Regions from separate parts of the Desulfofundulus sp. JL263-se genome, predicted to be linked through region 1. Evidence: riboswitches for the same ligand, from Rfam matches in the RefSeq annotation. Region 1 holds a riboswitch; each other region holds the start of a gene.
The links. Region 1 has a riboswitch for cyclic di-GMP ahead of ACX4JR_RS13435 (hypothetical protein). Riboswitches for the same ligand answer to the same signal wherever they lie in the genome.
Positions count from the first base shown of each region.

Region 2: linked by a shared signal. The riboswitch ahead of flgB (flagellar basal body rod protein FlgB) and the one ahead of ACX4JR_RS13435 (hypothetical protein) in region 1 are both predicted to bind cyclic di-GMP.
Region 3: linked by a shared signal. The riboswitch ahead of ACX4JR_RS01165 (methyl-accepting chemotaxis protein) and the one ahead of ACX4JR_RS13435 (hypothetical protein) in region 1 are both predicted to bind cyclic di-GMP.

Region 1 covers NZ_CM149993.1:2,595,637-2,605,533, reverse strand. Annotated here, with positions in the region: gene ACX4JR_RS13440 (hypothetical protein) at 1-155, opposite strand, end outside; cyclic di-GMP riboswitch class I at 721-806, shown strand; gene ACX4JR_RS13435 (hypothetical protein) at 1,103-1,735, shown strand; gene ACX4JR_RS13430 (hypothetical protein) at 1,752-3,389, shown strand; gene ACX4JR_RS13425 (hypothetical protein) at 3,405-3,542, shown strand; partial or broken gene radC (RadC family protein) at 3,996-4,368, opposite strand; gene ACX4JR_RS13415 (DUF6744 family protein) at 4,443-5,423, opposite strand; gene ACX4JR_RS13410 (vWA domain-containing protein) at 5,486-6,904, opposite strand; gene ACX4JR_RS13405 (AAA family ATPase) at 6,916-8,196, opposite strand; gene ACX4JR_RS13400 (hypothetical protein) at 8,186-8,371, opposite strand; gene ACX4JR_RS13395 (hypothetical protein) at 8,374-8,544, opposite strand; gene ACX4JR_RS13390 (hypothetical protein) at 8,623-9,321, opposite strand; gene ACX4JR_RS13385 (hypothetical protein) at 9,405-9,897, opposite strand, start outside.
Region 2 covers NZ_CM149993.1:1,717,097-1,726,993, forward strand. Annotated here, with positions in the region: gene ACX4JR_RS08735 (ABC transporter permease) at 1-313, opposite strand, end outside; gene ACX4JR_RS08740 (ABC transporter ATP-binding protein) at 288-1,259, opposite strand; gene ACX4JR_RS08745 (COG1470 family protein) at 1,262-2,437, opposite strand; gene ACX4JR_RS08750 (flagellar hook-associated protein 2) at 2,681-4,255, shown strand; gene fliS (flagellar export chaperone FliS) at 4,273-4,650, shown strand; gene flgN (flagellar export chaperone FlgN) at 4,663-5,133, shown strand; gene ACX4JR_RS08765 (flagellar protein FlaG) at 5,161-5,520, shown strand; cyclic di-GMP riboswitch class I at 5,643-5,729, shown strand; gene flgB (flagellar basal body rod protein FlgB) at 5,895-6,299, shown strand; gene flgC (flagellar basal body rod protein FlgC) at 6,299-6,742, shown strand; gene fliE (flagellar hook-basal body complex protein FliE) at 6,778-7,071, shown strand; gene fliF (flagellar basal-body MS-ring/collar protein FliF) at 7,102-8,649, shown strand; gene fliG (flagellar motor switch protein FliG) at 8,660-9,670, shown strand; gene ACX4JR_RS08795 (FliH/SctL family protein) at 9,654-9,897, shown strand, end outside.
Region 3 covers NZ_CM149993.1:215,910-225,806, forward strand. Annotated here, with positions in the region: gene ACX4JR_RS01140 (hypothetical protein) at 15-1,064, shown strand; gene ACX4JR_RS01145 (hypothetical protein) at 1,736-1,900, opposite strand; gene ACX4JR_RS01150 (hypothetical protein) at 2,038-2,466, opposite strand; gene ACX4JR_RS01155 (Hsp20/alpha crystallin family protein) at 2,488-2,922, opposite strand; gene ACX4JR_RS01160 (hypothetical protein) at 2,944-3,153, opposite strand; cyclic di-GMP riboswitch class I at 3,334-3,418, shown strand; gene ACX4JR_RS01165 (methyl-accepting chemotaxis protein) at 3,575-5,491, shown strand; gene ACX4JR_RS01170 (chemotaxis protein CheW) at 5,496-5,915, shown strand; gene ACX4JR_RS01175 (glycosyltransferase family 4 protein) at 6,126-7,328, shown strand; gene ACX4JR_RS01180 (amylo-alpha-1,6-glucosidase) at 7,346-9,514, shown strand; gene ACX4JR_RS01185 (alpha,alpha-trehalose-phosphate synthase (UDP-forming)) at 9,528-9,897, shown strand, end outside.

The DNA.
Region 1 (9,897 bases):
TAAACACCTTCGGACACCCGCAGCCTTCCTTGGAGTATAAGCATGATTACCGCAGCATCCCTGAAAATATCATACTTCTTTGAGATAGCCCGCAATAGCTGCAGCTGTTCCTTCTTTGATAACCATTTCGCTCTCCTTCTAGGCCATGCTGGCAATATCCTCCTTTTAATAGCCCATTTACAAAATACTAAGGGCTACCATTGCTTTATTATAAGTGGCTGGTTTCTTATTACTCATTAAGCAAGCGTTTATACTTGCTAAACTCAACGGGTGTAAGGCAGGAAGGGGAGAAGACTTCTCCCATTGATTTTCATACCAGAGAGAAAATAGACTCACCTGCTGGTCTTTTTGTCGGTGCTAATTAAGTATTGTTCAAATTCCGTTAACCGCTCCGGGGTAACTGTATCCATACCATTATCCCTCTCAAGCTTGTGTATCTATATTTCCAGCAGATTTGGTTTCGCTTATTCCGCGAAATGAAAAATACTCTGTAATTATAGGATTTAAAGCTTTATAAAATGGCAAAAAAGTTCTAATTCTTTGCAGGAAATTTATATAATGTATAGAAATATTGAATTATTAGAATAACTTACCTTATTAAGCAGTATATGCCAACACATTTCAACAATATTTGGCATTATGACACCTAGTACCTTTACACTGCTAAATATATCAAGTTTACTTTCGCCATCTTATTGTATATTCTTGTTAGCTTTATTTTTAAAAACCGGGCAAACCGGTCGAAAGACCGGGACGCAAAGCTATGGGCCTAAGGCTTTGAAAGCTATGGCTGCCAAGCTGCTTAAAGAATGCTTGATTTTTAATCAAAAGCGGCCATAAGCAGCATGGTCGTTTTTTCTGCTTTTAGTGATTACTAAAATAAAATACCTAACCCAACAGGCTCCTTTCCTATAAATGACAGAAAGTTTGTTCTTTCTAAAAAAGATCGAGCAGCTACCCTTGATATGGAGCCCTGCACCCATGTTTATAGGGGCCAGCGCAGAAGCCATCGCTTTGCTTTGCGGCTCCCATCAAATAGAGTAATAGGTTACATATGCCTCAAAAGAGCAACTCATAAATAAATTAGGAAGGTGAGAAAAAAATGTCTGCAGCCCTGTATAGTTTTATATTCGGTAAAATGACAGGCTTAAATATGACTTCTGGGTTAATGTCCTTACCAATGGTCGGAGATACACTTGGCGACTACTGGGTTGGCGATATCTTTGGTGACAAGTCATTCATCGTGCAGGAAAACCTTGATGGCAGTTATGACATAATCGACGCGCTTGGTAGCCAAGGAAGTATAATTGCCGGTTCTCTTCAGCGTAATCATTTCGGTGGATTTGATTTTTATGAGGGAAGCAGCGTTTTGGGACATAAAATTGGCAGTTCACGTCCTAATGTTTTTGGAGGAGAAACTTTTGAAAGTGCAGATGGTGGGATAGAGCTTACATCCATGCCAAATGCCATGGGCGGGCATTCAGTGTTCCAAGACGGTCACCTCGTCTTTTCTTCGGCATCCAATGGGATGGGGGGCGAAACCGTCGTGTCCGAAAGTTCAAACCATGCCGATATCGAATACCCAGAAGTGGATTTCATAAGGGATTTTAGCCCTCTGGGCCACGTAGAAAATATGAGTACAAGTTTAGATTTCTCTGAGGTGCACGACATTCTTGAAGGTCTTGATGCCATAGATGGTGTCAGCAGCGGCCTCGATATTTTCGACTTGTTCTAAATGTTGGGGGGTTAATATGAAAGTAAGCTATGCACAACTTGAAACTTACTTTCGCCAGCCAAAATCGCAGTACCGCGACCTGGAAAATCACTTGAAACAAAAACTGCCTTCCAATATTTTTAATTACCTTGCAAAATATATCCCTGCAAAGGCCAGTGCAGATGTAAAAAAAGCGATAGCACCGATAGAATCAAGGCTTTCAAAGCTTGTTAAGTTAGAGCGAGAGGCTAAACGTGAAGATTGCACTCTTTCCTTTAAAGAGCTCATGGAGACATATTTCCGTGTGGCAAACCCAAAAGAGCTTGCCGAGGAAATAGAGCAGTTATTTGACTTTACACACCTACTAAATGAATATAAGGTACTCCTTGATAGTCTAGCTAAAAACCTCCCGGACAAAAGATTAGCTCAGCGGTACTGCTTTTCGGATAAACTGGCGGGACTCCTGCGGTCTTCGATGGCTATACATTCCAAAGAGCTTGCAAGTAAGCTGAGGGAATTAACAATAAGTATGCATCAATTTGTTGAGACTACCCGGGAAATATCTGCACAAAAGGATGTAAAAAAAGTAGCAACCGTGGCAGGTTCTATCCTTGGGGCCATTGCTATTCCCATTCCCTTTGTTGGAGGGCGAATAGCCAGGGGGATTATTAACGAAGCATTTGGTCATGATAGAAAACTGGTTAATGCAGTAAATAATATAGATAATAGAGAGAAAGAATTCATAAAACAGCTAAAACAATTTCTTAACTTCTATGAAGAAGCCTACAAGCTTACTTTATTGACCTTTTTCGGCGGGCTAGCGGAGAAGCTCACAGAAGACCTCCCGGCCCTTGGGTTGGAGTTCAAAGGTGTAGACCTGGAAAGTAAGCGGTTTTATATAAATCTTGTGCCGAAAGCACAGAATCAAGTCCAAAAATGGTTTGACTATATATCAAATAACATTTCGAAAATGCTTAGTAATAATGAGTTAGAAAAGGCGTCAACTGCTATATCTGAATTGTATGAATATGTAACTAATTTTCATCCAGTTGCTCGGGTAAAAATAAACGGCAGGAGTATAGGATACTTTACAGCAATTTATTATGCTGCTGTACTGGTTAAGTCAGCCGAAAAGGATTGGAACAGCGGCAAGCGTAAAAAAGCGGTAGATAAATACCTCTATATTTTCTCTGACTTGAGCCATGCTCTTGAGTGCAGTGACCTTAAGAGCATATGTTCTCTAACTCTGGAAGATATTGCAGCGAGAATTATAGCTTACGCAGGTACCCCGTCCGTAAAGACAGTAGAGGCTGATTCGCTGTATAAGTCCCTGCTGAACTTCACTGCTACCAAGTACAACGAGCTAAAGGAGGGCAGGGAGGAATTTCCAGGTGAGCAGCTTTCGGACGGTTTTTTAACCCTTATCTGGGTCCTTGCTACCTACCTTAAAGAGAATGGGCGTTTCTGGCCTGAAATCAAATCTATACATACTCTGATTAACCGCTCCAGGGCTGAGGCTTTTAAGGCTGTGGTCCGTAATCGAGAACTAAAACAGCTGCCGGGAGACTTTTACCGACAGGTAAGAAAAGAGGTAATAGCTTCTGTAATCCAAAAACTTATCTGGGTTACGGGTGCAGCAGGTCTTGCCACGGTGATTTATTATCTTATAAAGTAACGGAGTTGATCTCCTATGCTGGAGTTACTGGCGAAAATACTAGCAGTGGGTCTGATTGTGGTGCTGGGCATTCTCCTACTGTCATACGCCTGGCCGATTTTGGTGCTTATCCTGGTGTATTTTATGGTAAAAGCTTTGTGGAGTGCTTTGTAAGAGAGGGGTTTTACCCACGGCTGGTACTCTAACATTTAAGCATTTTCTACTAATATTACATACAGGAAGAAGGGCTTATAAAAAAGGTGGGTTATCCTTTTGCCGGAGGTATGCGAGTGTAAATACAATTTCACACTAAATCTGGTGCTTATCGCAGATGGGATCTCCTAAAGTACCACAAATGGTAGAACAGTGAAGGTTATCCTTAGGGCTAAAAGAAGAAAGAAATTTCTTTGGAGTGTCTATTTAACCATGCCGACTCCTACGACAACATAACTAGTGACCGCCCTTGCCGCAAGGCCATGTCCCATGATGAAACCGTAGCCGAACTTAAGAGGTATGCCGGTATTCAGTTTAACCTATAGTTGGTAATAGAAGTTTATACGGTGCTTGAAAACAGAAGACGGTTAACAGATAAATGGAAGCCTTTTTTATAACATGTGATATTAGCTTTTATAGCAATCCTTTTTCCTTAAGGCTAGTGAAGACGCCATCGCCGATTATAACACGATCCAGCATTCAATACCTAGGATTTCACCGGCCTCAGCTGACCGCCGGGTTACATCAATAATATCCTGACTACTTGGAGTAGGGTCCCCGCTGGGATGATTATGCACTAGAATTACTGCGGCAGCGCTGTTTTTAATCGCAGACTTAAAAAGCTCTCTGGGATGGACGGCTGATGAATTTAGCGTGCCTATCGATATCGTTTCAATTTTAAATATCCGGTTTTTGGTATTTAACAATATAACCCGGAAATGCTCCCTATCCAGAAACCTCATCTCATTCAGTAATAAGTTGTAAGTATATCTTGTGGGGACCGTACATACTTTACTTCTGTATTTATAGTAAAGGCGTAAAGTTAAAGGGCGCCGCTGTTATTAACGGCGCCCTAATGGCTTAACAAATACTGATATTTTCTTTGGATTCGAGCACATTAGAAGCCTTAGTCCTTTTAATAAATTCAGCAAGTTGGCTACGTAATACAGAAAGCCTGACATTTAATAACTTCTCATATTCCAAGGCCCGCCGCTGTATGTCCTGGGCCCGGTTGGCCATGCGCTGTACGGCTTCAATGTTAATGTTCTTGTTAGTTGAACTTAACTGTTCAGCGAGTTCGGCTACCATTTCATCCAGTTCAGCACCAAGTTCCGAATTTACGCGCCGGGCAACCAGTTGTCGCTGTTCTGCGGTATCTACAATAGGTATGAGGTCCATACAGCATTCCTGGGTAGTGGAATAGGGTTTTAGGTCTTGCAGCAACCCCTGTAACCCAAGGAGTGTACCGTGAGCCCTTTTGGGGATGAATTTTCCCTGGGAGCGGGGAATGATTCTCACCGGGTTTGTGGAGCGAATAACCTTGTTGACGATATTACGAATGGTGTCCCGGGTATGGTAGTTTACGTATTCGTTAAAGGTGGTAACAGTTTGTTCCAGTATCTTTTGGTAGTCCAAGTCGGTTAAAAAGCCATTCTTACATTGTATCCCCATGGATTCCTTTTCTCGATTAAAGACCATCTTACCAACAGTAGCATATTCCAAAACTTCATTCCTCGTATCCACGACCTCCCGGACTAACAGCCGAACTATTTCTTTTATATCACTTTTAACTTCTCTCACCATGAGCCTTGCGGTGTACTGCCTGCCCTGCCAGTTAACGATTACGGTTTTTTGTGCTGATGCCGTGGCCCGACGGAAAGCATCACAAGCTCTGATCTCATTAGGTAGAAATTCCTTTGGTAAGCCGTGTTTATGCCATAGCTTGGTCAGGTCGGCCTTGTGTATCCGTAGTTCAGGGATAGAGTGAAATTCCAGGTAGCCTAGCAGGCAGTCGGGATTTAATTGAATGTTCTTGTTAGAACTGACAGCAATAATAGACATGACATTCACCTCCGTAAAATGTTAGGGACGGGCCCCTTTAACCAGGCCCGTCCCGTAGTAGCTTATAAGGTAGAAATTAACCTTTCAGCGACATCATCGTTTAAATCCGCCAGGTTGGAGATTAGTATTACCTCATCCGAAAATTCCTGGACAGATTCAATATCCTTGCCGTCGGTGTCTATTAGCACGGTAATAATAATAAACTCCTTTTGTGCTTTTACCCGGTTAATTTGAACCAACAATTCTCCCGGAACCCTACATTTCCCGTCTGTTATAAATACTACGTCAGCATGCTTAAATCGGCTGGTGTTAATAAGTTCCAGGCTTTTCTCAAGTGGAAAAGTAAAGGAAGTTCCGCCACCTGGGAACGTTTCGGCCACGTCAATTAACGAGCTTGGGTCCCATGTTCCGCGCGGAATAATCCAGGTGCCCACCAACTGGCTGTTAAATAAGATACAGGCAAAATCCCGTTTCTCCCGCTGGGCAACCTCGGCCAATGCCACCACCATAGCTTTGGACCATTCCTCTGGTTTTCCTCGCATGGACCCAGAAACATCACAGCATACCACCATCGGCCCGTGGCCCATGGGAGAGGTACCGTCACACCGGTATTGAATTAATTCCCGCTGGTGATAACGACGGTAGAAGTCTTTCCGGGTTACATTATTGGCTAAAAGCATCATTTCTGAGGGAAATACCTTTTCCAGGTCATTCCCCACTGATACTTCTTTAATACTAGAGCCATCAACACCTTTTTTCATACACTTAATTGCCACCTGCCGCAGCCTTCCTACCAGGTCAGTAAGGTGCTTTAGCTTGGGGCTGCTGCGTAGTCTTTCCAGAGCTTTTTTCTTACTTTGATAACTGATACGGGCGTTAGGATTACCTGGCTCGATACACCAAGTTTTGCCCATTTTTATAGTTTCTTCAACTTCTTTACGGGCTGACTTGCATACATCATAAAGCTCGCCCTGGCTGACATTTGGCATTTTCTTAGCCACTTCAGGGTTAATGTTGCAGGTACCAGTATCTTGCTGTTCATCATCACAAGTAGGGTGGTTGCCGCCTTGATTATTATTTAGCTGCTCTAACTTTCCCAATATCTTTTCAACCAGAACTTGGGTCCCCAGGCCCGTCCCTACGCTATCCAACCGGGTCATGGAATGCAGGCGCTTGAAGTCCTCGTTTTCCATCATGGCAACCAGTATCCGTTTGTTCGGCAGGTATTCCGGCTTGATAACCTCATCGGGATTTAATTCCGGGTTCAGCTTAAAAAGGGCAAGGTATATGTCTTGGGCAAGGTTATCAAAAGTGGCCAGAGAGTTTTTACCCCTGACCACTATTTCTCTCAGATTTGGTGAAAAATCCAGCATGTCTTGGTAAAGGTCGGCATCATACATCTCCTGCTTAATGACCTGGGTTTTATATCCGGGTTTCTGGGATAAACCAAATAAATTGGGAATATTCTGAGCCTCAGCCATATTATTACCTCCTAAAACGGCGCTTGTAGCTCGTCATCTTCTCCGGGGTCTCCAATCCCCAAACATTCACGTAACATCTTTTGGTTTAACCGGTGAACCCGGGAACGGACATATAAAATCTCAGAGTTATCAAATCCGGCTTCCCGGGCCTGCTTGGCCAGTTGCGTTAGCTTATTCATAATTTCTTCATAATGCACTTTGGCTTCTATGGCCTTGTTAGTCTTTTCTGTGCGGTCTTCAATATCTTTCACTGACTGGTGGATTTCGGCTATGCGTTCCTTTAATTTCTTAAGTTCCAATTCGTAGGGATTTACTAGCTTACCGATTTCTTCTTCGATCACATCCAGTTCTTCCAGCCGCTGCCATAATACATGGGTGATGGCCCGGAAATCCGATAATGCCACCCGGTCTCTGTTATTTAATGCTGCCTCTGCCTGTAATACTTTCATAGAAGCAACGGCCCGGCGGTCGGAAATAGTTATACCGTGGTTAATTTCTAATTCCCGCAGCAGCTTTTCAAAGGTACGATAAACCATGTCCGGTATGGCTACTGTGTTTATATAAGAGGAAAGCATCTCCAGTTCCGAAATGGTAACCGTGGTTTTAGGATGCTGTTTTACCGGGTTTGCCCGCTGGGAAACGGTCATTTGCAGCATCTTCACCCGGTTTGAAGGGTCCTTAATCCTATTCACTTGATGTCGGAAAAGCAGGCGGTCATATAGGGCTGAGAGACTGTCATCGTCAAGCATCTCATTTGAGGCCGCTACTAAGGTTCGTAGGGGAACCGGCACTGGTTTGCCATCATTATGGAAGATACGTTCATTTAGTATAGAAAGCAGAATATTAAGCACCGGCTCATTGGCCTTCCCGATTTCATCGAGGAATACCACATGGGCGTCCGGTAGCATGTTAGTTGACTTACGGATAAATCTATCCTGCTCCATGGCCTTAATTGAATAGGGGCCCAGCAGGGCGGAGGGGTCTGTGGTTCTGTTCAATAACCATTCAAAGAAACGCCCGCCTTCGATATGACTGCAGCAGGCCCGGGCCAGCATACTTTTTCCACTACCCGGAGGTCCGGCAAGAAATAGGTGTTCACCTATGCACAGGGCCCGGATAAGGTCTTTAATAACCGTTTCCCGTTCCACAAAAAAGGCATTTAATTCTTGCTTTATCTTCCTGAGCTTTTTTACTGTATTAAAGGCAGCGGTGGATATATGGTTATCTTCTGGGACTACGGCAAAACTAGATTGGCCACCCCTGTTGGGGGTGGCCAAATTATCAACTCTCATCACTGATCTCATCACTCCCTTTCTCTTTTACTGATGGCGGGTTCGCACTGGGCCCGTATTCATCATCTTCGGTTAAAGGATGACCGCAGTAGGGGCAATTGGTGTTGCGGAGTTTAGAAAGGGGAGAGGCGGAAACACTCCATTTACCGCATTGACGGCAATAAGTCCAGTACATATTTATTTCCTTCTGCAAGTTAAAGTAATAATATCTACCAATTTAAAGGTGCCCTTGCTGATTAGCTGAATGGTACTCAACGCAACGGCCAGGATGGTTCTAAGGCTGAAATCAACTAATGTTCTCCAGTGCTCATGGGTTAAAACAGTGGCTTTGTTTTGTTTCCAAGCCAAGCAAAATCACCCCCTTGGAATTAATAAAGCCCTGCCCGGTGGCATTTAGCCAACACCGGGCAGGGCGGTGTTTAGTTCTTAAGCAACGTGGTCCTGTTTCATACTGTCGCGCAGCTTCTTAACAAAGGCCTGTAGGCGCTCCGCTGAAGTGTTTTTAATGCCTTGGATAAATTCCGTAATCTCTTCATGGTTAAGCTCAGCCGGGTTATTTTTATGATACTTAAAATACAACAGCAGGTTAGTATCTTGCCGGGATAAACCTTTACTGGCAGCGGCTTCATAAATATGTTCAGCTGCAGGTGTGTTGTTTTCACCTTGCTGCTGGGATTTTCCGTTAAAAGGGTGATGATTACCAGTAGTCTCAACAGGACTGTCACTAAAAGAATCCCCCTCATCCAGTTCATCACAGAACTGGGTTCCAAATCCTGCAAGGGCCAATGCCCGACCTATAGCCTGAGTTTCAGCTTTTTCCGTATAATCCTGAAAAGCGGAGGCCAGTACCTGGCGTCTTGCTTGCGCGAGGCGTTTACCTCCGCTAGAAGGGTCGCTGTCATATACGATAGCCTCTATCCGGGCCAAATGATCAGTTACAGCTATTTCCCGGGTTTCAATAAAGCCTTCGGGATATACCTGCCGGAACCAGACAATCCGCCATTTCACGTCCAGGTACTGGTGCTCTTCGGTTACCCATTTATCCTTGCCCGTACTTGGATCTTTTACTTTCCGCCTCCTTATTATTGTGCGTAAATGCTGGGTTGGGTTAAATTTGTCAGTCACGATTATCCCATCCTTTCTTTATTTTATTTAAATCCTATTTAAGGGCGGCCTCGTTATACTGGGGCCGCCCTTAATACCATCTTCTAACGGTTTACCTTAGATAAGCGTAACTCTGCATGCTTCAAGCTGGTGTAGCGGCATAAAAAAGCGGCCACTTTACGTGACCGCACCTTTACCTTCAGTTCTCTATTGGGGCCCAGGAAAACCGGGATTTTATATTGCCGCCCTTTATACCTAACCTTTATAACTGCGACTAGGCTTTCTACCTTTAGCGGCTTTCCTGACCAGTTGATGTTTACTAAGCTGAGGCCTAATTCTTTGGCGGATACCGGAGGTAATTTCCAGTACCACGCATTCCGGTTTACGTGCTGTAACAGTACTTGTTTGGTAGGAACTTGACTGTTATCAGTATAGAAGGACATCTTTTCCTCATGAATTGTCTCGTCTGCTGTTTCTGTGACCGATGACCGGTTATTTCCCAGAAGGGAATAAGTAAACCACTCTGGCGGTTCTACCGGAATCAATTCTGATTTTTGAGGGTCCTGCCATATATACCGTTCAGCAACCTTCTCTCCT
Region 2 (9,897 bases), 880 kb from region 1:
GAAAAGAAGTAAAGGGGGGCATGGTGGAACCGGAAGCGGTAAACAGCCGCAAAAACACAAATTCAGTTTCACCTTCTCCCACCGCCGCCCTGATATTGCTGGCGGCAACATAAGTGGCGGCCAGCCCGGTAACGGCCACCAGCAAAAAAAGTATAAGAAAGCGATTGCCCCCCAGGTGGTCGGCCGCTTCCTTGCGCACCACCGCCGAAATTCCCCTGTTGGCCTGAATTACAGATTTAACCGGCGCCCCCCCTGCAGGCGGCAGGTATTTTTTCCAAAACGAGAGGTCAGGTACTTGAACCCGCATTTTCATAGTTCCCCTCCTGTTGGAAATAACGGCGGTAGATATCATCCAGGGAGAAACCTTTGAGCCGTAAGTGTTGTATTACGTATCCTTTAGCAAATAGACTTTTTGCCAGGTTATGGCGTATATCCCCGGTACAGTGAAGCAATAAAAGTTCTTCCTGCCTGCTGACTGACTTTACGCCCTCAAACTGCTGGCAAAACTGTACCAGAGCTTCATCAAAAGGAGTGGCGGCCAGTTCCACTACTACTGTATCGCCCGTCAACTGGGCTTCCAGGTCCTGGATTGTGCCGCAGGCAATTAAGCTGCCGTCAACCAAGATGCCCACCCGATCGCAAATCCGCTGCACCTGGTGCAGCAGGTGGGAAGAAAGTAAAATTGTGCGCCCGTCCTTTCGCGCCAGCTCCACTATCAAATTCAGCAAGCGATCCGTTCCATCGGGGTCAAGCCCGAGGGTGGGCTCATCAAGAATCAGCAGTTGCGGGTCCTTTACCAGCAAGTCGGCTATACCCAGCCTTCGGCGCATACCGTGGGAATATTCCCCTACTTTTCTGTTTCCTTTTTCCGCCAGGCCCACCCGCTCCAGGGCTGCTTCTATTCTTTTCCGCGCCTGCTCGCCCGTTATGCCGTTAAGCGCAGCTGTATAGCTTAAATTTTCCCAGCCCGTGAGCTCGTTATAGAAGCCCACATTGTCCGGCAAATAGCCGGTAATGGATTTTACGGCCAGCGGGTTTTTGGTAGCATCGCAGCCGTTAACAATTGCCCGGCCTTCCGTGGGTTCGCTCAGCCCCAGGAGCATCAAGATAATGGTCGTCTTGCCTGCCCCGTTGGGGCCCAACAGCCCGAATATGGTTCCCGGCATTACGTGCAAATTGAGCTTATTCACGGCAGTTATATTGCCGTAGCGCTTGGTGAGGTTTATGGTTTTAATAATTGGCTCTTCCCCCGCAGCCATGCTTATCTCCTCCCGTAAACACGAAAGGCCCTGTATACCCCGGCTATTACCAGCAAAACGATAAGCAGGCCCAGTACGCCCCACAAAGTGGAAGTCTTAACGGTAACCCTCAGGTCAGCCTCATCACGGGTTTCTCTGGTGTCGGCACTGAGAGAAACAACATAGTCCCCGGCAATGGCCTTGCCGCTGGCTTTAATGACGGCGGAAATCTGCCGTGTTTCTCCCGGCTTCAACACATCTACGGTTTCGGGGTCAAATTTTACCGACCAGTCCCGGGGTGCCTGCGCGGAAAAGCTGATGTCGTGCAGTTCCGTGCTGCCGGTATTGCGGACTTCCATGGTAATTTCCTTTTCTTTGCCCGCCACTATGTCTGCACTCAGCCTGCCTGAAGGAGTGGTAAATTCCAGTTCGTACGAGCCGGTGATAATTACATTCAGGTCGGTACTGATCTTTTCGCTGCCGCTTACTGCTTGTACAGGTATGGTGTATTTGCCGGCCTTCACCCGGGCCGGGGGAACTATCATAACATTGAGGCCTTCGGTCTGGCCTGCCTTAACGGTCAAGCTGGCAATTTGCTGGTCCTTATATGCCGGGGTGAATGATACCTGCCAACCTTCAGGCACCTTTGCGCTGAGGCTGTACGAGCGGTCTTTGGAACTGTTATTGGATAAATCCAGCCTGAAGTTGTATGTAGCATCACCGGGCCCCTTGAGCTCTGAATACTGGGTCACCAGTTCGTCTTGTCCTATATTTTCCTTAGTTATGGCAATATCGAGGCGCAAATTATCCCAGCCGTCCCTTACACCGGCAGCCTCGACTATAATGCCGTAGCTGCCGGGGGAGGCATTATCCGGCACTTTAACATGCAATGTCGCACCCGCCGCAGAGTTGCGGCCTACATAAACCTGGTGAATTATTTTACCGTTGCCCTTAAGGACTGTTTTCCATCCCTTCGGCTTTTGCTTCACGCTCAATTTAACGGCCTGTGAAGCCAGCCCGTTATTTTTAATTTGCAAGTCGAAGGTAAGATCTTCTCCCGGTGTAATCGTAATTCCGGGATAATCCGTCGACAGTTCCAAACCTGTGCGGGCCTGGGCAGAAAAGGGGTTCACCATTAGACCCAATATTACTAAAATTGTTAAGAAAAAGACTGCTGCTTTGCTGTTTTTTTTCTGCATCAATACCACCTCCACAGGTTTTTTATATGAAAGCCTTGCGCCACCTGCTGCTCCGCAGGCGGCATGGAGGTTATTGATGTATTCCACAAAATTATGTTATCTTTAAAAGTTAGACAAGTCAAGCAAGTACCCGGGCTGCCTGGCCCTTAAAAACCTTCTTAAAAAAGTTCCCCTTCAAGTACTAAATATTTAGATGTTTTGTGCCGAATAAGTTATTAGCAGACGGCGCTAGGGAGGGTTATTATGTTCTCCAATCTACGTATCGGCGGTTTGGCCTCCGGGATGGATATAGATTCCATTGTGGAAGAGTTAATGAAGGCGCACCGGGCACCGGTGCAGAAGCTGGAACAGGAAAAACAGATCCTGGAGTGGAAACAGGAAGATTACCGGGAGATAAATACCAGGTTGCGCAGCTTCCGGGATATTGTTTTTGATATGAAGCTGCAGTCCACTTATTTGGCCAAGAAAGCATCCTCTTCCGATGAAAGCGTGCTTACGGCCACGGCAAACCCCAGTGCCGCACCGGGAACTTATATCGTAAACATAAGCCAGCTGGCAGCAGGTGTTTTCAAGGGCAGCCAGTCTGGATTAGCCGACGAAAAGAATGAGGATGGCAGCACGAAAACCCTGGCAGAGCAGTTTGGCCTCAGCGGAACCATAAGCTTTGAACTGCAGGGAAGCAAAGGCAGTCAAGTCTTTGAGTTCGATACGGGCTCGGATACCATTTACACAGTAGTTTCCGAGATAAATAGTGCCGACCTCGGCATTAAAGCAAGTTACGACTCCACTTTAAACAGGTTTTTCCTCACCACCGAATCAACTGGAAAATACGAATTTATTAACGTAATCAGTGATAGTAGCGGATTTTTATCAGATGCTACCGGTTCAGACGGCAGTAACGTCTTAGGTTTATTACTTAAAACCAGCGGTTTTAAAATCGATGAACCCGAAACCGATCCTAATTATGCGAATCTTCCTGCCAATCAAAAGGGCCAGGACGCCAGCTTCACCTTCGGGGACACCGTCCTCACCAGTTCCACCAACAATGTGACTGTCAATGGCATATCGCTGGAATTAAAAGACGACACGGGTACCGACGTCAACATCACCATCACCAGCGACACCGACGCCGTCTTCAATTCCATTGTTAATTTCATAAACGAATACAATAATGTCATCGAGGCCATCAGCGATAAACTGCACGAGCCGCGCTACCGGGACTACATGCCCCTCACCGACGAGCAGAGGGAAAAGCTTACCGACGACCAGATTGACAGGTGGATTGAAAAGGCCCGCAGCGGCCTTTTGCGCAACGACCCCATTTTATACAGCATATTTTCTAAAATGCGCTTTACCATGTCGGCAGTGGTTCCAACCAGCAACCCTGACTACGACCGCCTGGCCGACATAGGCATCACCACCACGGCGGATTATACGTCCGGCAAGCTGGTGGTAGATGAAGAAAAGCTGCGCGACGCCATTGAAAAAGACCCCCAGGCTGTAATGGAACTGTTCACCCACGATTCTGAAGACTACAGCGAAATGGGCATTGCCAGGAGGCTTTATGAAGATGTAAACAATGCCATGCAAAGGATTTCCGAAAAGGCCGGCAGTGACAACAACTACAGCCTGGTGGACAACAGCTTCATCGGCAAGGAAATCGAACGCATACAAGAAGAGATAGAGCGCAGGGAAGAACGCCTGGAACAGCTGGAAGACCGCTATTGGCGGCAGTTTATCGCCATGGAAAAGGCCATTCAGCAGATGAACCAGCAGAGCCTGTGGCTGGCCCAGCAGCTGGGCCTGGGCATGGGCTAGAAAGGAGTATAAAATTAATGAACGCCAACCCTTACCAGCAATACCGGGAAAACGCCATCAAGAGCGCATCGCCGGGAGAATTGACCCTTGCCCTTTATAACGGAATCGTAAAGTTTATCAGGCAGGGAATGATGGCCATTGACGATAAAAACATTGAAGGGGCCAGTAATGCCATCATAAGGGCACAGGATATCATTTCTTACCTTATGGATACATTAAACCGCGACTATGAAATTGCCAATAATCTTATGAGCCTTTATGATTATATGAAACGCCGGCTGGTGGAAGCAAATATCAAAAAGGATAAAGTCATCCTGGAGGAAGTGCTGGGAATGGTAGAAGAATTGCGGGACGCCTGGGGACAGGCCGTAAAACAGACTGGTGGAAGAAAATAAGGGATAAATGCGATGGCGGACAGGGATAATATATTGCAAAATTTATTTGAGTTAATGGAAGAAAAAAAGGCGCTGGCCCTGCAAATTTTGGATTTAACCCGCAAGCAGGCTGAAGCGCTTAAAACAAGGGACACCACAGGCGAAAAATTTATACAATACCTGCAGGATTTGCTGGATGAGAGACAAAAATACATTGACATGATAGACCAAATCGACCGGAAAATACCTTTTTTAAAAGAAAAGCTCGACAAGACGGGCGGCAGGCGGGAACTCTATGCCGTCATGGAGGATATGATAAGCGATATCACGGAAATTTTGGAAGAAGCGCGTAAGATTAATGATGACAACCGGGCCAGGTTTAAAGAGTTCATGTCCCGGCTGCTCGACCGCATGAAATCTTTACAGGCCGGGAAACTTTCAGTCAAAACATATACAAAATCACCCCGGCAGGTACAGGGATTTTTTGTGGATAAGAAAAAATAAGTTGAGCATTTTAAAGAAGGTGAAAGAGTGAAAATCCAGGGCACAGCCCCCTCCGGTGTTACTCAATTTCGGAAATCTCCCGATAGTCCTCAATTAAGACAGAATTTCCGGAAAAAAATAGAAGCATTTAATAATCCGGAAACCAGTCAAAGGGAAAAACCTTCCGAGCAGCAGCTACAACAAGCAATAGAGCAGTTAAATAAAACCATGATGACCTATAATACGGAACTCCGGTTTAAGCTGCACAAAGAAAGCGGCGAAATGCAGATTTCGGTAATAAATTCAGAAACCAAAGAGGTAATCCGGAAAATCCCCCCGGACAAGATATTACAGATTGTGGCCCATATCAAGGAAATGCTGGGAATAATTGTGGATGAGCTGATTTAGCCTGAGAAACGCCCGCAATTAAAGCGGGTTTTTGTTTTTTTAGGTCAAATTGATAACATTTAATAAATTATCAATTGACTTTTCCTGGGCAGTAAACTATATAATATTCTATGGTATACAACGACATATTTAGGCAAAATTACCGAAAGGTAATGGCGCAAAGCTAGAGGGTCTAAGGGCTCTTGAGCCTATGACAGCCAGCTGCCCTGCAAAAGCAGGTTACACAAAATCCTCTGGCCTTTTCCGGAGGATTTTTTAATATAATAAATATCTTGCAGGATGTTCAAACATTTTGTTGAAGTAAAGAAAAATAATGCCTTTATCACCAGTAGTAAACCATTTAAGTTAAAAGTTATTTCCAAAGGTGATTGGTCATGTTTTTCAATAACAACAAAATTAACCTGGCTTTAATTAAACAACTGGATGCGGCAAATTTACGCCAAAAGGTAATTGCAGATAACATAGCCAACATAAATACCCCCAATTTTAAAAAATCAAAGGTAAGGTTTGAGGGAGAATTAAAAAAAGCCTTAAGCAAAAAACAGCCGCGACTCTTAACCAGCCACCCCCGGCACATTTCCAACATACCAACTCTGTCCCAACTGGAGCCTCAAGTGGTTAAAATGGAAAATACCACCATGAGGGCAAATGGTAATAACGTGGATCTGGACGAAGAAATGATTAACCTGGCCAGAAATACCCTTGTTTACCGTACCGCAGCGCAAATTTTCAATATGCGCAAGTCTATAATAAGTGAAGTAATCCGGGGAGGGAGGTAATAATTTTGCTCGATGCCTTTGACATCAGCGGTTCCGGAATGACGGCAAACCGGTTGTGGCTGGATACAATAGCCAACAATATTGCCAATATGAACAGCACCGGACGCCCCGAAGACAGGAAAAATCCCCCTTACAGGCGGCAAGTCCCGGTGTTTTCCCAGGTTTTAAAAAGGGAATTAAAGCACAGCCCGGCCGGTACCGGTTACCGGCCGGGAGGGGTTACAGTAATTAAAATTCTCGAAGATCAAAATGAGCCCAGGCTGGTGTATAACCCCTCTCACCCGCACGCCAACCAGGCGGGTTACGTGGCCTACCCCAATATTAATATAACCAATGAAATAGCCAATATGATGGCTGCCACCAGGGCATATGAAGCTAACGTCACCGCTTTGCAGGCAGCCAAAGACGTGGCGCTGGCGGCACTGGAGATAAGCCGGGGCTAAAATAACTTACCCTACCCGGGAAAGGAGAGTAAAGGTTGAATATAAATGCGATTCTTCCGCAACCTGTAACGCTAGCGGAAAAACAATCCGCTGCCTCTTCCAAGAAGAAAGAATCTTTTGCCCAGATGCTCAACCAGTCGCTGCAAAACCTGAACAAGTCCCAAAAAGAAGCGGAAGGGGCAATCAAACAATTCCTTACTGGAGATATTCAAGACCTGCACCGGGTTATTATTACCCTGGAAGAAGCAAAGCTGAGCATGCAACTTGCCGTTCAGGTGCGCAATAAATTGCTGGAAGCATACCAGGAAATGATGCGCATGCAGATATAATATACCCGCCAAACATCTAGGAGTGGTCCAATGAATCCCAATAACCTGCTTGCCAGGTTGCGGGAATGGTGGCAAGCTCAGGATACCAAGCGCAAAATTGCATTCGTTGTCGCCGGCGCGGCAATTCTTATTACATTGACCTTTCTCGGCCAAATTTTGCTGCGTCCCGCTTACGCACCTCTTTTTACCCAACTGGACCCGGCAGAAGCAGGCTCCATAGTGGAGGAACTGGAATCAATGAATGTTCCCTACCGCCTTACCAACGGCGGTAAAACCATAGAAGTTCCGGAAAACCAGGTCTATCAAACCCGTATCAAACTTGCCAGTTCCGGCGCCCTGCCGGGAGGGGACAAGGGATTTGAACTGTTTGACGAGCAAAAATTCGGCATAACCGAATTTGAACAACATGTAGGGTACCAGCGGGCATTACAGGAAGAACTCCGGCGCACCATTGTTCAGCTGGACGAGGTGGAACAGGCACGGGTACACCTGGTACTTCCCGAAAGAAGCCTTTTTGCGGAAGAAGAAACCAAACCTTCGGCATCCATAGTCCTCAGGCTGAAGAGCGCCGCCCGCCTGCAGCCGGAGCAGGTACAGGGGATAATAAACCTGGTTACGGGTGCGGTGGAAGGTTTGCAGCCGGAAAATGTACATATTATAGATACAAAAGGCAACATATTAAACGATAATTTAGCGCGTGAAAATGAGGGAATAACCACCCGGCAATCGGCCACCTGGCAGCAGTTAAAAAGGGATTTTGAAAAACAATTGGAAACCCGTATCCAGCAGATGTTGTCCCGCATCTTCGGGCCGGGGGCCGCGGTGGCCATGGTCACGGCGGAGCTGGATTTCGACCAAAAGAAATCCACCAGTACCATCTACGGGCCCGGGCAGGTAATAAGCCGGCAAACGGTAACGGAAGAGGGCACCAGCAGCGGCGCCCGCGGGTTCGGCGGTACCGACGGTGAATTTAGTACTTTTCCCGGAATAACAGAAGATAACCGGGAAAATTTAAACCGGGAAGAGCAAATTACCAATTACCAGACGGACGTTTACCAGGAAACTTTGATCAAAAGTCCGGGAGAGGTAAAGCGCCTTTCCGTGGCCGTGGTGGTGGATCAGAAGGTACTGGAGGACGCCGACGGAACCCCCCCCAGCACCGGCCAGCTTAACCAAATTCAGAGGCTTATCGCCTCCGCAGTTGGCTATGACCCCACCAGGGGAGATCAGATCACCGTTTCCAGTATGCCCTTTGATACCAGCTTGCAGGAAGTATTCCAGGAAAAAACACCGGCAGCACAAAAATGGGCTGTTCCCCGGCTTAACCCGTGGCTGGCCGGGGGTATCGCCGCGGGCACATTGTTGCTCCTGTTAATATTATTCCTGCTGGTGCGCAGGCTAAGGAAGCGCAAGATTCGCCCCCCTGAAGCAGCGGAAGAAGCCCCTCCTCCACCACCTCCGCCGGAACCCGAACCCATTATTCCTCCCAAGCCTGATCAGAGACAGAAAATAAGGGATCTGGCCAGGGAAAAGCCGGAGGAAGTGGCAGAAATACTTAAACTATGGCTCAAAGAGTAGGTGATTACTTGTGTGTGCCGCTCCCCAGCTCACCGGGCTGCAAAAAACAGCAATCCTGCTTATCGCCCTCGGTTCGGATATCTCTGCAAAAATTCTTAAACAGAACTTTCATGACGAGGATATTGAAAAGATCAGCCAGCAAATTTCCATGATGGACCGTGTTCCCAAAGAAGTGCAGAGAGCCGTTATTGATGAATTTGTCCAGCTTGTCCAGGCCCGGGAATACGTGGCCACCGGCGGGCTGAAATATGCCAGGGAGATGCTGGAAAAGGCCCTGGGAAAGGACAAGGCCACGCGAATTCTGGAAAAGGTTGCACTAACCATCAAAAAGAGGCCTTTCAGCAATTTACGTAAAACCGATCCCAAGCACTTGATCAATTTCATAAAGGATGAACACCCGCAGACCATCGCCCTTATTCTGACCTACCTGCACCCGGAGCAGGCGGCCATGGTACTTTCATCCCTCCCACCGGAAACTCAAGGCGACATAGCCAGGCGCATAGCCCTGCTGGACAGGGTATCGCCGGAAATAATCAAAAACGTAGAGGAAGTACTGGAACGAAAACTGTCGGTGGTTTCCTACCACGATGAGACCGCAGGGGGCTTGAAACCCCTGGTTGAAATATTGAACAGGGTGGACCGGTCAACGGAAAAAACTATACTGGAAGAATTGGAAGTTAAGGACCCCGACCTGGCTGAAAATGTCCGCAATAATCTTTTCGTATTCGAAGATATTGTAAAATTACCCGACACTTCCATCCAGAGGGTGCTCAGGGAAGTGGATTCCAAGGATCTGGCCAGGGCCTTAAAGGGCTCCAACGAGGAAGTGGCGGAGTTAATTTACAAAAATATGTCCAAGAGGGCCGCGGATATGTTGCGTGATGAGATTAAATACATGGGCCCGGTAAGGCTCCGGGACGTGGAAGAGTCCCAGCAGCGCATCGTCCAGATAATCCGTCAACTGGATGAAAGCGGGGAAATTATTATCGCCCGGGGTGGGGAAGATGCCATTCTCACCTAAAATTATAAGGAGCATCCCTCCAAACGGGGAAAGTAAACATCAAGTGACCCTGCAGCTGCGCCATGATTTCCCCGAGCCGCGGGAACCTCAAGAAAAAGTGGATCACTCCGAAATCGGCCGGCAAATTATTGCCGGGGCCAGAGCCGAAGCAGAGCAGATTCTGGCGCGGGCCCAAAGGGAAGCCGAAGAAAAGGCCAAGCAGCTGGCGGAAAAAGCCAGGGAAGAAG
Region 3 (9,897 bases), 720 kb from region 1:
ACCGGAGGAATAACATGGAACTTAAAATCGTGAGGGTAAATAACAGTGCCGCCATGGAGGCGTTTCTGGAAGTACCCTCCCTGGTTTACGGGGAAGGGGCCGTCCCACCCGCGGCAAGCAGCGCTGCCACCAGGGTGCGCTTTATGCCCCTGGCAAACCCGGTGCTGCAGCACGTGCGCTTTGCCAATTTTGTTGCCCTGGACGGGGACCGGCCGGTGGGGCGGGTAACCGCGTCCATAGACAGCTTGAATCCCAGACCGGAGGAAGGATTTTGGGGCTGCTTTGAGTGCATTGACAGCCCACCGGCGGCTAAAGCGCTCCTCGGGGCGGCGGCGGAATGGCTCAGGGAAAACGGCAAGCAGGTTATGATTGGCCCGGCCACGCTGAATACCAACGAGCAGGTGGGGTTATTAATAAAAGGCTTTGACCGCGAACTCCAGAGGGAAATACCTTATAATCCCCCTTACTACCAGAATTTAATAGAAGAAGCGGGGCTTACCAAAATTCACGATTTGGAATGTTTTAACTGGGAACTCCCCGAATCCCTCCCCGAAAGGCTGGAGCGGGCTAAAAAGCCGCCGGGTGTTGTTATCCGTTCCGTGAATTACAGGGCACTTTTCAGGGAAGCAAAACTGTTGCAAGAAATATTTAATAAAGCCTTCTCCAAGATGTGGGGTTTTATTCCAATGACTTTCAATGATGTCCGGGGATTTTTAAAGAACGCGTCTTCTTACGTCCCACCCGATTTATTCATTATTATGGAGGTAGAAGGGAAGCCGGCCGGCATGCTTTTTTCCATTCCTTACAAAAAACCACGCAAGGATGGCAGCGGGGGGAAAATAAGGCTGGCTATCGGGGGGGTAGTGCCTCAATTTCAACACAGGGGTCTTCACTGGCTTGTGTTGAAGGAGTTTTATAAACGGTGCAAAAAATTGGGCTTTACCGGAGGGGAGGCGTCCCAGGTGGCTGAAAGCAACAGTGCTGTAAAAAGAAGAATTATCAAGCCGGTGTTCGGGGGGGAAATTATCAAGCTTTACCGGGTTTACAAGCAGGACCTTAACTAAATTAATTCCCAAAATTTTGTTTAAATTTTTCAAGACAAGTAACATTTTGTAATACGGGTGCATATTTTTAGTACTGTCAAAAGACAAAAACAAGGAAAGGAGGAATATAAATGGCATTTGGCGGAGCATTTCCGAATTTTGACGGAGCGTTCATTCTCTTCTTGATCCTGATTCTACTGGTGTTCGGCATGTTTCCCTTCTTCTATCCTGTTGCCAGCAAGTAGCCTGCTAATTAAACAATTAAAATATTAAGGAGGTTATTTAATATGCCGTACCCTTATTTTGACGGTGCCTTCATTCTCTTCCTGGTCTTGATTTTACTGGTATTCGGTATGCTTCCCTTCTGCTTTCCCGTTGTTGATAAATAGCTCCAATTAGACAGTTAAAAAGTTAAGGAGGTTTTTTATATGGGTTATGGCGGGGCATTCCCCAACTTTGACGGGGCGTTCATTCTTTTCTTGATCTTGATTCTGCTGGTATTCGGTATGCTTCCCTTCTGCTTCCCTGTTGCCAGTAAATAACACTAAAATTATAAATTAGCCAGCATTTCCATGGGATAAGGATAGAAACCCATTCCTTATAAGGTTTTGGGTTTCTATTTTTTTTACTCCCGATATGATATAAAAAGTGAGACGCCCCGTAAAAGGGGCGTTCCGCGGAATGAGACATAATTATTCTTTTTCCGCTTCTTGCTGCTCAACCCCTAAGATGGGGAAAAAGAACCAGGGGAAAAGAAACAGCCAGGGGAGAATAAAAAGCCAGGGGAAGAAGGGGAATCCCATGGTTTTGGCAGGCTTGCTGCCGGGTCTTCCTACAGGTCCGGAACCGTAACCCATAGATAAAATACCTCCTTAAATATTAAGTTTTTATTACTGGTTTTACAATATTCGGCTGTGAAGGAAAAGGTTACATTAAGCAATAAAAAATTTTTTGAAAAATTAAAATATCCGGGAACAAAATATCCCGGATATTTTTAGCAATCACCGTTCACATTACGGGATTTTTCTCTGTTTTCTTTATAACTTATATTACATTTGAGTTCTTTCCCCGGCTTGGGCCGCTTCTCAACTCCGGACCCGGGGGGCGGCGAATCGTTTCCCTGTTTCTTTACGCCCTGCGGCGGGATTCTCCCGCCGTAATTGGCCCCGATATTCAGCATCCCGCTCAATTCTTTTATTCCCATGGCGCCGATATTGTTGTTTAATTCTACTTTATCAACCTCAATTTTTTCCACGTAGAGCTGTTCTATTACCAGGGGGCATTCAGGCTTTTTTCGTTCCAAATCCCGTACTTTTTCTTCCAGCCTGCGCAACCTTTTCTCGATATTTCTGCGATCACCGCAAACTTTTTGTGCTAAATGCCCCAGTAAGCTTTTAAGTTTTTTGATCGTGCCACAGGACATAATTATCCCTACATTTATTTTTTATTCTATTTTTATGTTCTGCGCGGCAGCGCGTGGATCGCGGCGTAAGCGCACTTCAAGCAGCCCGTTGTTGAATTTTGCCGAAACCCCTTCCCCGCTTACAATTTCCGGCAGCTGAATTGTCCGCTCAAAGGGCCCGTAAAACCTCTCGGCAGTTATACTGGTATGGTTTGGATAGGGGGGCCGGACAACTCCCTTTATTCGCAGGCGGTCTCCTAAAACAGTAAGTTTTATGTCATCTTTATTTAATCCCGGTATTTCTATTAAGACAATAATTTCTGTTTGGTTTTTAAAAACATCGGCTCGCGGGAAATTTGATTCTGTCGCGAGCATTTTCCAAAAACCGGACAAAAATTCATTGTTAAATATCTCCGACCAGAAATCTTTACCGTACATTTTTTGGGCAAATTCCTGCCAGCGCAGTAATTTATCCATATCCAATTAACTCACTCTCCATCAGCGGGAGGGGCTCGCAAACATTGACCGGGCCTTTTGGAAACTGTCATACATGGCGTCAATGCCTTCCCGCATGGCGGCCAGAGTGCGATAGGTTTGCTCTGAAAAATCTTTTAAAAATCGCAGCTTTGCACCGGCCTGGCTGTCAGTACTGAGTGTGAGCAGAATGAGAATTAAAAATAATGTGAAGGGGTTGATATTATTGGGCAATTACCCACCCTCCTTCCACCGCAATGAATTTTCTACTTATTGTATGCGGCGGCAGGAAAAAGGTGAAAGGCGTTCTACTTAGTTGATTTATGATTATATTTATCGAAGTTTTGTACAAAGAACTTTATAATTTTTATAATATTATGGTATTATTACTAATATAGTTTTTTTTACTAAAACTTAAAAACCGGGCAAACCGGCCGAAAGGCCGGGGCGCAAAGTCATGGGCCTAAGGCTTTCACGCTATGGCTGCCAGGCTGCTTAAATATTGTGTTTAAGCATAAGGGCCATAGTGTATCTATGGCCCTTATGCTTATGTATCGGGGAAGGAGGGGGTATTTTAAAGGACTGGTCGCGTAGAATTTCATGCAGGGGGAGAGGAGTTTAATTTTCACACTGTTCAAAAAAAGGGGTAGATATCATGTTTAACAGCATTAAGACAAAATTGTCACTGATTTTAATATTGGTTACCGCACTGATTTTAATATCCTTATCCTGGCTGAACTATAACCGGGCGGCCTCCATTTTAAAGGCTGAAATTACTGAAGCCGCCTCCAACGGGGTCCGGCATAATGCCGAAGTGGTCACTAACTGGTTGAAAGGTATTGAAAACGAAGTGGTCACCCTGGCCAATACACCGGCCATAAAGAGCATGGACTGGGAAAGACAATACCCGGTTTTAGAAAAAATTGCCCGGCGCCACTCTGATTATGAAATGTTTGTGGTGTCGGACAGCACCGGCAGTGCCCATACCACTACCGGTGGGGATACAATCTATGACATATCTGACCGGGAATATTTTCAGGAAGTGATGCAAACCGGCAAGATCGTTGTTTCCGACCCTATTATAAGCAAGTCCTCGAAACAAATGGTAGTGGCCATAGCCGCTCCCATTTATCAAGATAACGATAGTTTGTCACCGGTGGGTTTGTTGGCAGTCACGGTTACCCTGGAGTATTTACAGGATCTGGTCAGGGGAATGAACATAGGGGGCCACGGTTATGGTACTATAATTAACAGTGATATGACCATAATTGCCCACCCGGATAAACAGTGGGTGAATAATAAAAAGATATGGGAACAGAGTGATTCCCTGTACGAGCTGGGAAAGAAGGCGGCGGCAGGTGAAGAGGGGTACGGCCGGTATATTTTCCAGGGGGTAAGTAAAGAAGCGGCCTATGCTCCCATAAAAATCGCCAACTGGTCCATATTCCAAACGGCCAATACCGCCGACGTTATGGCGCCCCTGGCCCAAATTAAAAGGATATCAGTACTGTTTACCCTGGGTGCCGTCATAATAATGTTGCTCATTTCTGTTATCATTGCCACTTACATTGCCAGGCCCATAGTTTCTCTCAGCAAAATAGCCGGGGCTGTGGCCCAGGGTGATTTAACTCAGAAGGTCGATACGGGACGCGGCAGGAAGGATGAAATCGGGAACCTGGCCGCAGCATTCCAGGAAATGGTAGAAAACCTGAAATCCATGATTACCAGCGTCAAGAAGAGCTCTGAGAAGCTGGCCTCCCACGGCCAGGAACTGGCTTCCACCAGTGAAGAGGTGAGCGCCACCGTGGAAGAGGTGGCCAGTACCACCAGCGAGGTTGCGGCCACCTCCGGTCAGGGAGCGGAAAATGCGGAAACCGCGGCAGGGGAGTCCGAGCAGGTTCGCCAGGTGGCGGAAGAGGGCAACCGGGCCGTGCAGGAAACGGTGGAAAAAATCAATTCTATCGCCCGCTCGGCACAGACCGTTGCCGCTGCCGTCAAAAACCTGGGAGAACAGTCCACCCAGATCGGGCAGATCATCAGTACCATCACTGACATAGCGGACCAGACGAACCTCCTGGCTTTAAATGCCGCCATCGAGGCGGCCCGGGCCGGGGAACACGGCCGGGGATTCGCCGTTGTGGCCGAGGAAGTTCGCAAGCTGGCGGAGCAATCGGCCGGGGCGGCGAATGAGATTACAGGTTTGATAGAAAAGATACAGGTAGGTGTGGGAGAGGCCGTTACGGCCATTGACCACAGCGTGGCGGAAGTGAACGAAGGGGTGCAGGTGGCCAATAACGCCGGAGCCGCCCTGGAGGAAATTATTAAGGCGGTGGAGAAGAATACGACGATGATAAGAGACGTGGCCGCCGGCGCCAAACAGGTCAGCGAGGGTGTGCAGCAGCTGTCCGCCTCCAGCGAACAGATTACCTCTGCCGTCCAGCAGGTATCCGGCGCGGCTCAGGAATTGGCCAACATTGCCGAAGAGCTGCAAAATACGGTGGAGAAGTTCAAGGTGGACGAGACCGGGCCGGCAGATTCCGAACCTTCAGGGGATGATAAAGAGGAGGCTTAAAAAAATGGCGGAACAAGAGCAGATTGTGGTGTTCGGATTGAATAAACAGAAATATGCCCTGCCGATTCAGCATGTATCGGAAATTATTCGCATGATGGATATCACACCGGTTCCCAATACTGACTATTACTGCAAGGGCATTATCAATCTCAGGGGGTCGATTGTTCCGGTAGTAAGTTTAAATTTGCGCCTGGGGATGGAAGAGGGCGAAATTAATAATGATTCCCGGATTGTGGTGGTGGAAAAAAACGATATTAAATTAGGGCTTATAGTTGACAGCGTCTATTCAGTGGCCCGGTATTCGGAAGATAAAGTGGAAGCACCGGAATCTTTGAATTCTGAAGGTCAGTTTATTAAGGGGGTTGTTCACCACGGAGAAGATATTATACTGCTGTTAGATTTGGATAAAATAATTATAAATTGATGATAACCGGGCAGAGCCCGGTAAATTTTTTCTCCCGCGCGGGTCTGTATTGTTGACATTTTTTCCAATTTATTGTACTATAAATTGGAAAAAATTATATAATTAATCAAAGCTTTAATTAAAAACATTTATTTTATTTCTTGATCATATTATTATGCTGGGCAATAGTTTTTCCACTGTTTGCGCAATTGCAATTGCAGGGAAAGATTATTGGTCAGCATTTTTTATTACCGGGGTGATCAAGTGAGAATAGCCATGTTACACTGGGCCTTCCCGCCGGTTATCGGCGGGGTGGAGTCCCACCTGGCCATACTGGGCCCCGGCCTGGCGCGCCGGGGATGGGAAGTGTATATGCTGGTGGGGAGTGCGGAAGGGGTTCCCGAAAGAGAAGAATACCGGGGAGTATATATAGAAAGAAGTCCCTTGATGGACTTGAACCGGCTGCCCGAAGATATTTCCGCCCTGGAAGGAGATATCCGGCGCCTGCTGGTGAGGTTTGTAAAGGACGTAAAGCCCCATATCATTCACGCGCACAACTTCCATTATTTCAGCCCGGTACACGCCGGGATTCTCGGCGAAATAAAAAAAGAGACGGGCATTCCCCTGGTGCTCACGGCGCACAATGCCTGGAACGACGTCCTGTGGAATGAGTGCTGCCGCCTGGCCGGACAGTGGGACGGCGTCATTGCCGTGAGCGGCTATATAGCCTCGGAATTAATTCGCCACGGGTATCCCCGGGACCGTATCCGGGTGGTGCATCACGGTATCGGGCCCGAGTGGCTGGATACCGGGGCTGCGGAGAAAGAATATCCCGGGCTGGCAGGGCGCCGGGTTATTTTTCACCCGGCCAGGATGTGCTACGACAAGGGTTCCCATGTGGCCGTTAAAGCTCTGGAATTGATTGCCAGGGAATATCCCGATGTGGTACTGGTAATGGCCGGGACGAAAAACATGGTGGACCGGGAGCACCGGCGGGAAGAATACGTGTCGGAGATTATGGAGCAAATTAAGTCTGCGGGCCTGGAGGATTTTGTTTACGTGCGCCACTTTCCCTGGAAAGAAATGCCTTTTATGTACCGCCGGGCGGAGTTTTGCATATATCCTTCCTGTTTTCAGGAACCCTTCGGACTGGCCCTGCTGGAAGCCCAGGCCTGTCACAAACCCCTGGTGGTAAGCCGGGCAGGCGGGATGCCGGAAATAATCCGGGACGGAATAAACGGCTTTTTGGTGCCCATGCATGACCACCGCCGGCTGGCCGACCGGTGCTGCCGGCTGCTGGCGGACCGCGGGCTGACCCGGGAAATGGGCGCCAGAGGACACCGCCTGGTGAAGGAAAAGTTTACCGCCGAATCCATGGTGGCGCGCACCGAAGAAGTTTATACAATGGTTGAATGGTTGCACCAGACCAATTAACCGAAAGGAATGGTAGCTTGTCGGAAGAGTGGTATATTTCCCCCGATGACATTAAAAACATCACTGAAGTTTTAAAGGAAGGACAAAGCTTTCTTACTTCCCTGCCGGGCGGGGAAATTCCCCGCCATGACACCGGCGAGCTGGGGCTGTACTACCGGGATACCCGGTTTTTGAGCTGTCATGAAATATACCTGGAGGGTACCAGCCCCGTCCTGCTTTCGGGTAACACCAGGGACAGCCACTTTGCCCAGATAGAGCTCAGTAACCGGGAAATTTCCGCAGGGGGGAAAATTTTACCCCTGCACACGGTGCACCTGCGCATTTTGCGTGTGCTCAAGGGCTCCCTGTTTCAGCGATTCCGGCTTATTAATTTTAATAACTTTCCCGTAGACGTGACGGTAACCCTGGTGCTGGGGGCCGATTTCCGGGACATATTTGAAGTGCGGGGCCTCAGCCGCCCCCGTCGGGGAGAAATATTGGAGCCCGAGGTCCTGGAAAACGGTGTGGCCTTCGGCTACAGGGGGCTGGACGGCCGGGTACGGAAAACCAGGGTATTTTTTTCCCGCAAGCCGGACGGAGTAAGAATAGAAAGTGGACTGGCCCGGCTGGATTTTCGCTTCCACCTGCCTGTACGGCAAAAGTTATACCTTTTTATGCAGGTGGCCACCGATGTGGTGAGCGGCCGGTCGAAGCTGCCCGTATTGGAGATGAACAGGCTCCCCGCGACCTTTTACCAGGTGGCGGAGGGGCTGGCCGGGGATTACAGCCGGTGGAAGCAGGAATGCACGTTTTTTATGACAGATAATGAGCAATTCAATGAAATGTTGAATGCCGGGGTTACCGACATGCGGGCGCTGATTACTGATTATCCCGGCTGGGGCAAGATCGTGGAGGCGGGCATACCGTGGTATGCGGCCCCCTTCGGCCGGGATGCCCTGATTACCTCCTGGCAAACCCTGATTTTGAATCCCACCATAGCCCGGCAAGCGCTGCGTTTTCTGGCCCGCCTGCAGGGCCGGGAAGAGTGCGCCTGGAGGGAGGAAAAGCCGGGCAAAATAATGCACGAGATGCGTTTCGGGGAGATGGCCCAGGTGGGGGAAGTGCCCCATACCCCGTACTTCGGTTCGGTTGATTCTACTTTATGGTTCATAATCCTCCTTTTCGAATATGTTCGCTGGATGAACGACCACCGGTTTTTGCGGGAAATGACCGGACCCTTAAGGGACGCTTTAATGTGGTGTCATAAATACGGTGACCTGGACGGGGACGGGTTTATTGAATACATGCGGGAGTCGGAGCGGGGACTGGTTAACCAGGGCTGGAAGGATTCCTGGGACGGGGTGGTGGACCGCAGCGGCCGTATACCCGAGGGGCCCATTGCCCTGGTGGAGGTGCAGGCTTATTATTACCTCGCGCTGGTGCGGGCGGCGGTTTTATACCGCCTGCTGGACAAGGAGCAGGAGGCCCGGGAACTGGAAGACAGGGCTTCCAGGCTGCGAAAAAAATTTTTGGAAAAGTTCTGGCTGGAAGATGAAAAGTATACTATTTTTGCCCTGGACGGGCAAAAGCGGCCCGTGAAAACCACCGTATCCAACGGGGGGCACTGCCTCATGTGCGGCATATTACCCAGGGACCGGGCCCTGAAGGTGATCTCCCGGTTATTTGATGCGGATATGTATTCCGGCTGGGGTATTCGCACCATGAGCAGCCGCGAGGCCATGTACAATCCCATGAGTTACCACAACGGCTCAGTCTGGCCCCACGACAATGCCATTATTGCCAGAGGCCTGCGGAAGTATCATGCCTTCAAGCAGTTGAGAAAGCTGGCGGATAACTTGTTTGATGCCGCCCGGTATTTTCCCTACCACCGCCTGCCGGAGTTATTTTGCGGGTTCACCCGCCGGGGGGCCGCCGGGCCGGTACAGTTTCCCACTGCCTGCGACCCCCAGGCCTGGGCGGTGGGCAGCATCTTTTTATTGTTGCAGTCTTTACTGGGTATAGAGTGCCGGTGGCGTGATGTATATATCCAGCGTCCGGTACTGCCCGGCTGGGTAAACCAGGTGACGGTGTACAACATGCGGGTGGCCAACGGCAGGGTGGATATGGAGTTTTCCCGCAAAGGGGGTAAGACCTACTGCAGTATTTTAAGGCGGGAGGGCAATGTTCGGGTAATCGTTGAGCCCTGAGGAGGTGGGCCTTATGCAAGAGTCGCTCATCAGGCAGATCAGGAATATCGGTATTCATACCCTGGTGGTGGTATCCAACCGGGCCCCTTACGTGTTCCGGCAGGGCCCCCGCGGTACGGAGATTACCAGGGCCGTCAGCGGCCTTGTTTCAGCTTTAGAGCCCATTATGCTGGAATTGGGCGGCGTTTGGGTAGGCTGGTGCGGCCGGGTGGCGGAGAGTTCCGCCGTGGGCAAGCCCATGGGCGTGCCGGGCGACAACCCGGCCTATGTGGTACAGGAAGTTTTTTTGAGCAGCAAGGATTACCGCTGCTATTACCACGGCTTTTCCAATGATTGCCTGTGGCCTTTATGCCACTGTTTCCTGGAAAAATGCCGTTTTTCCC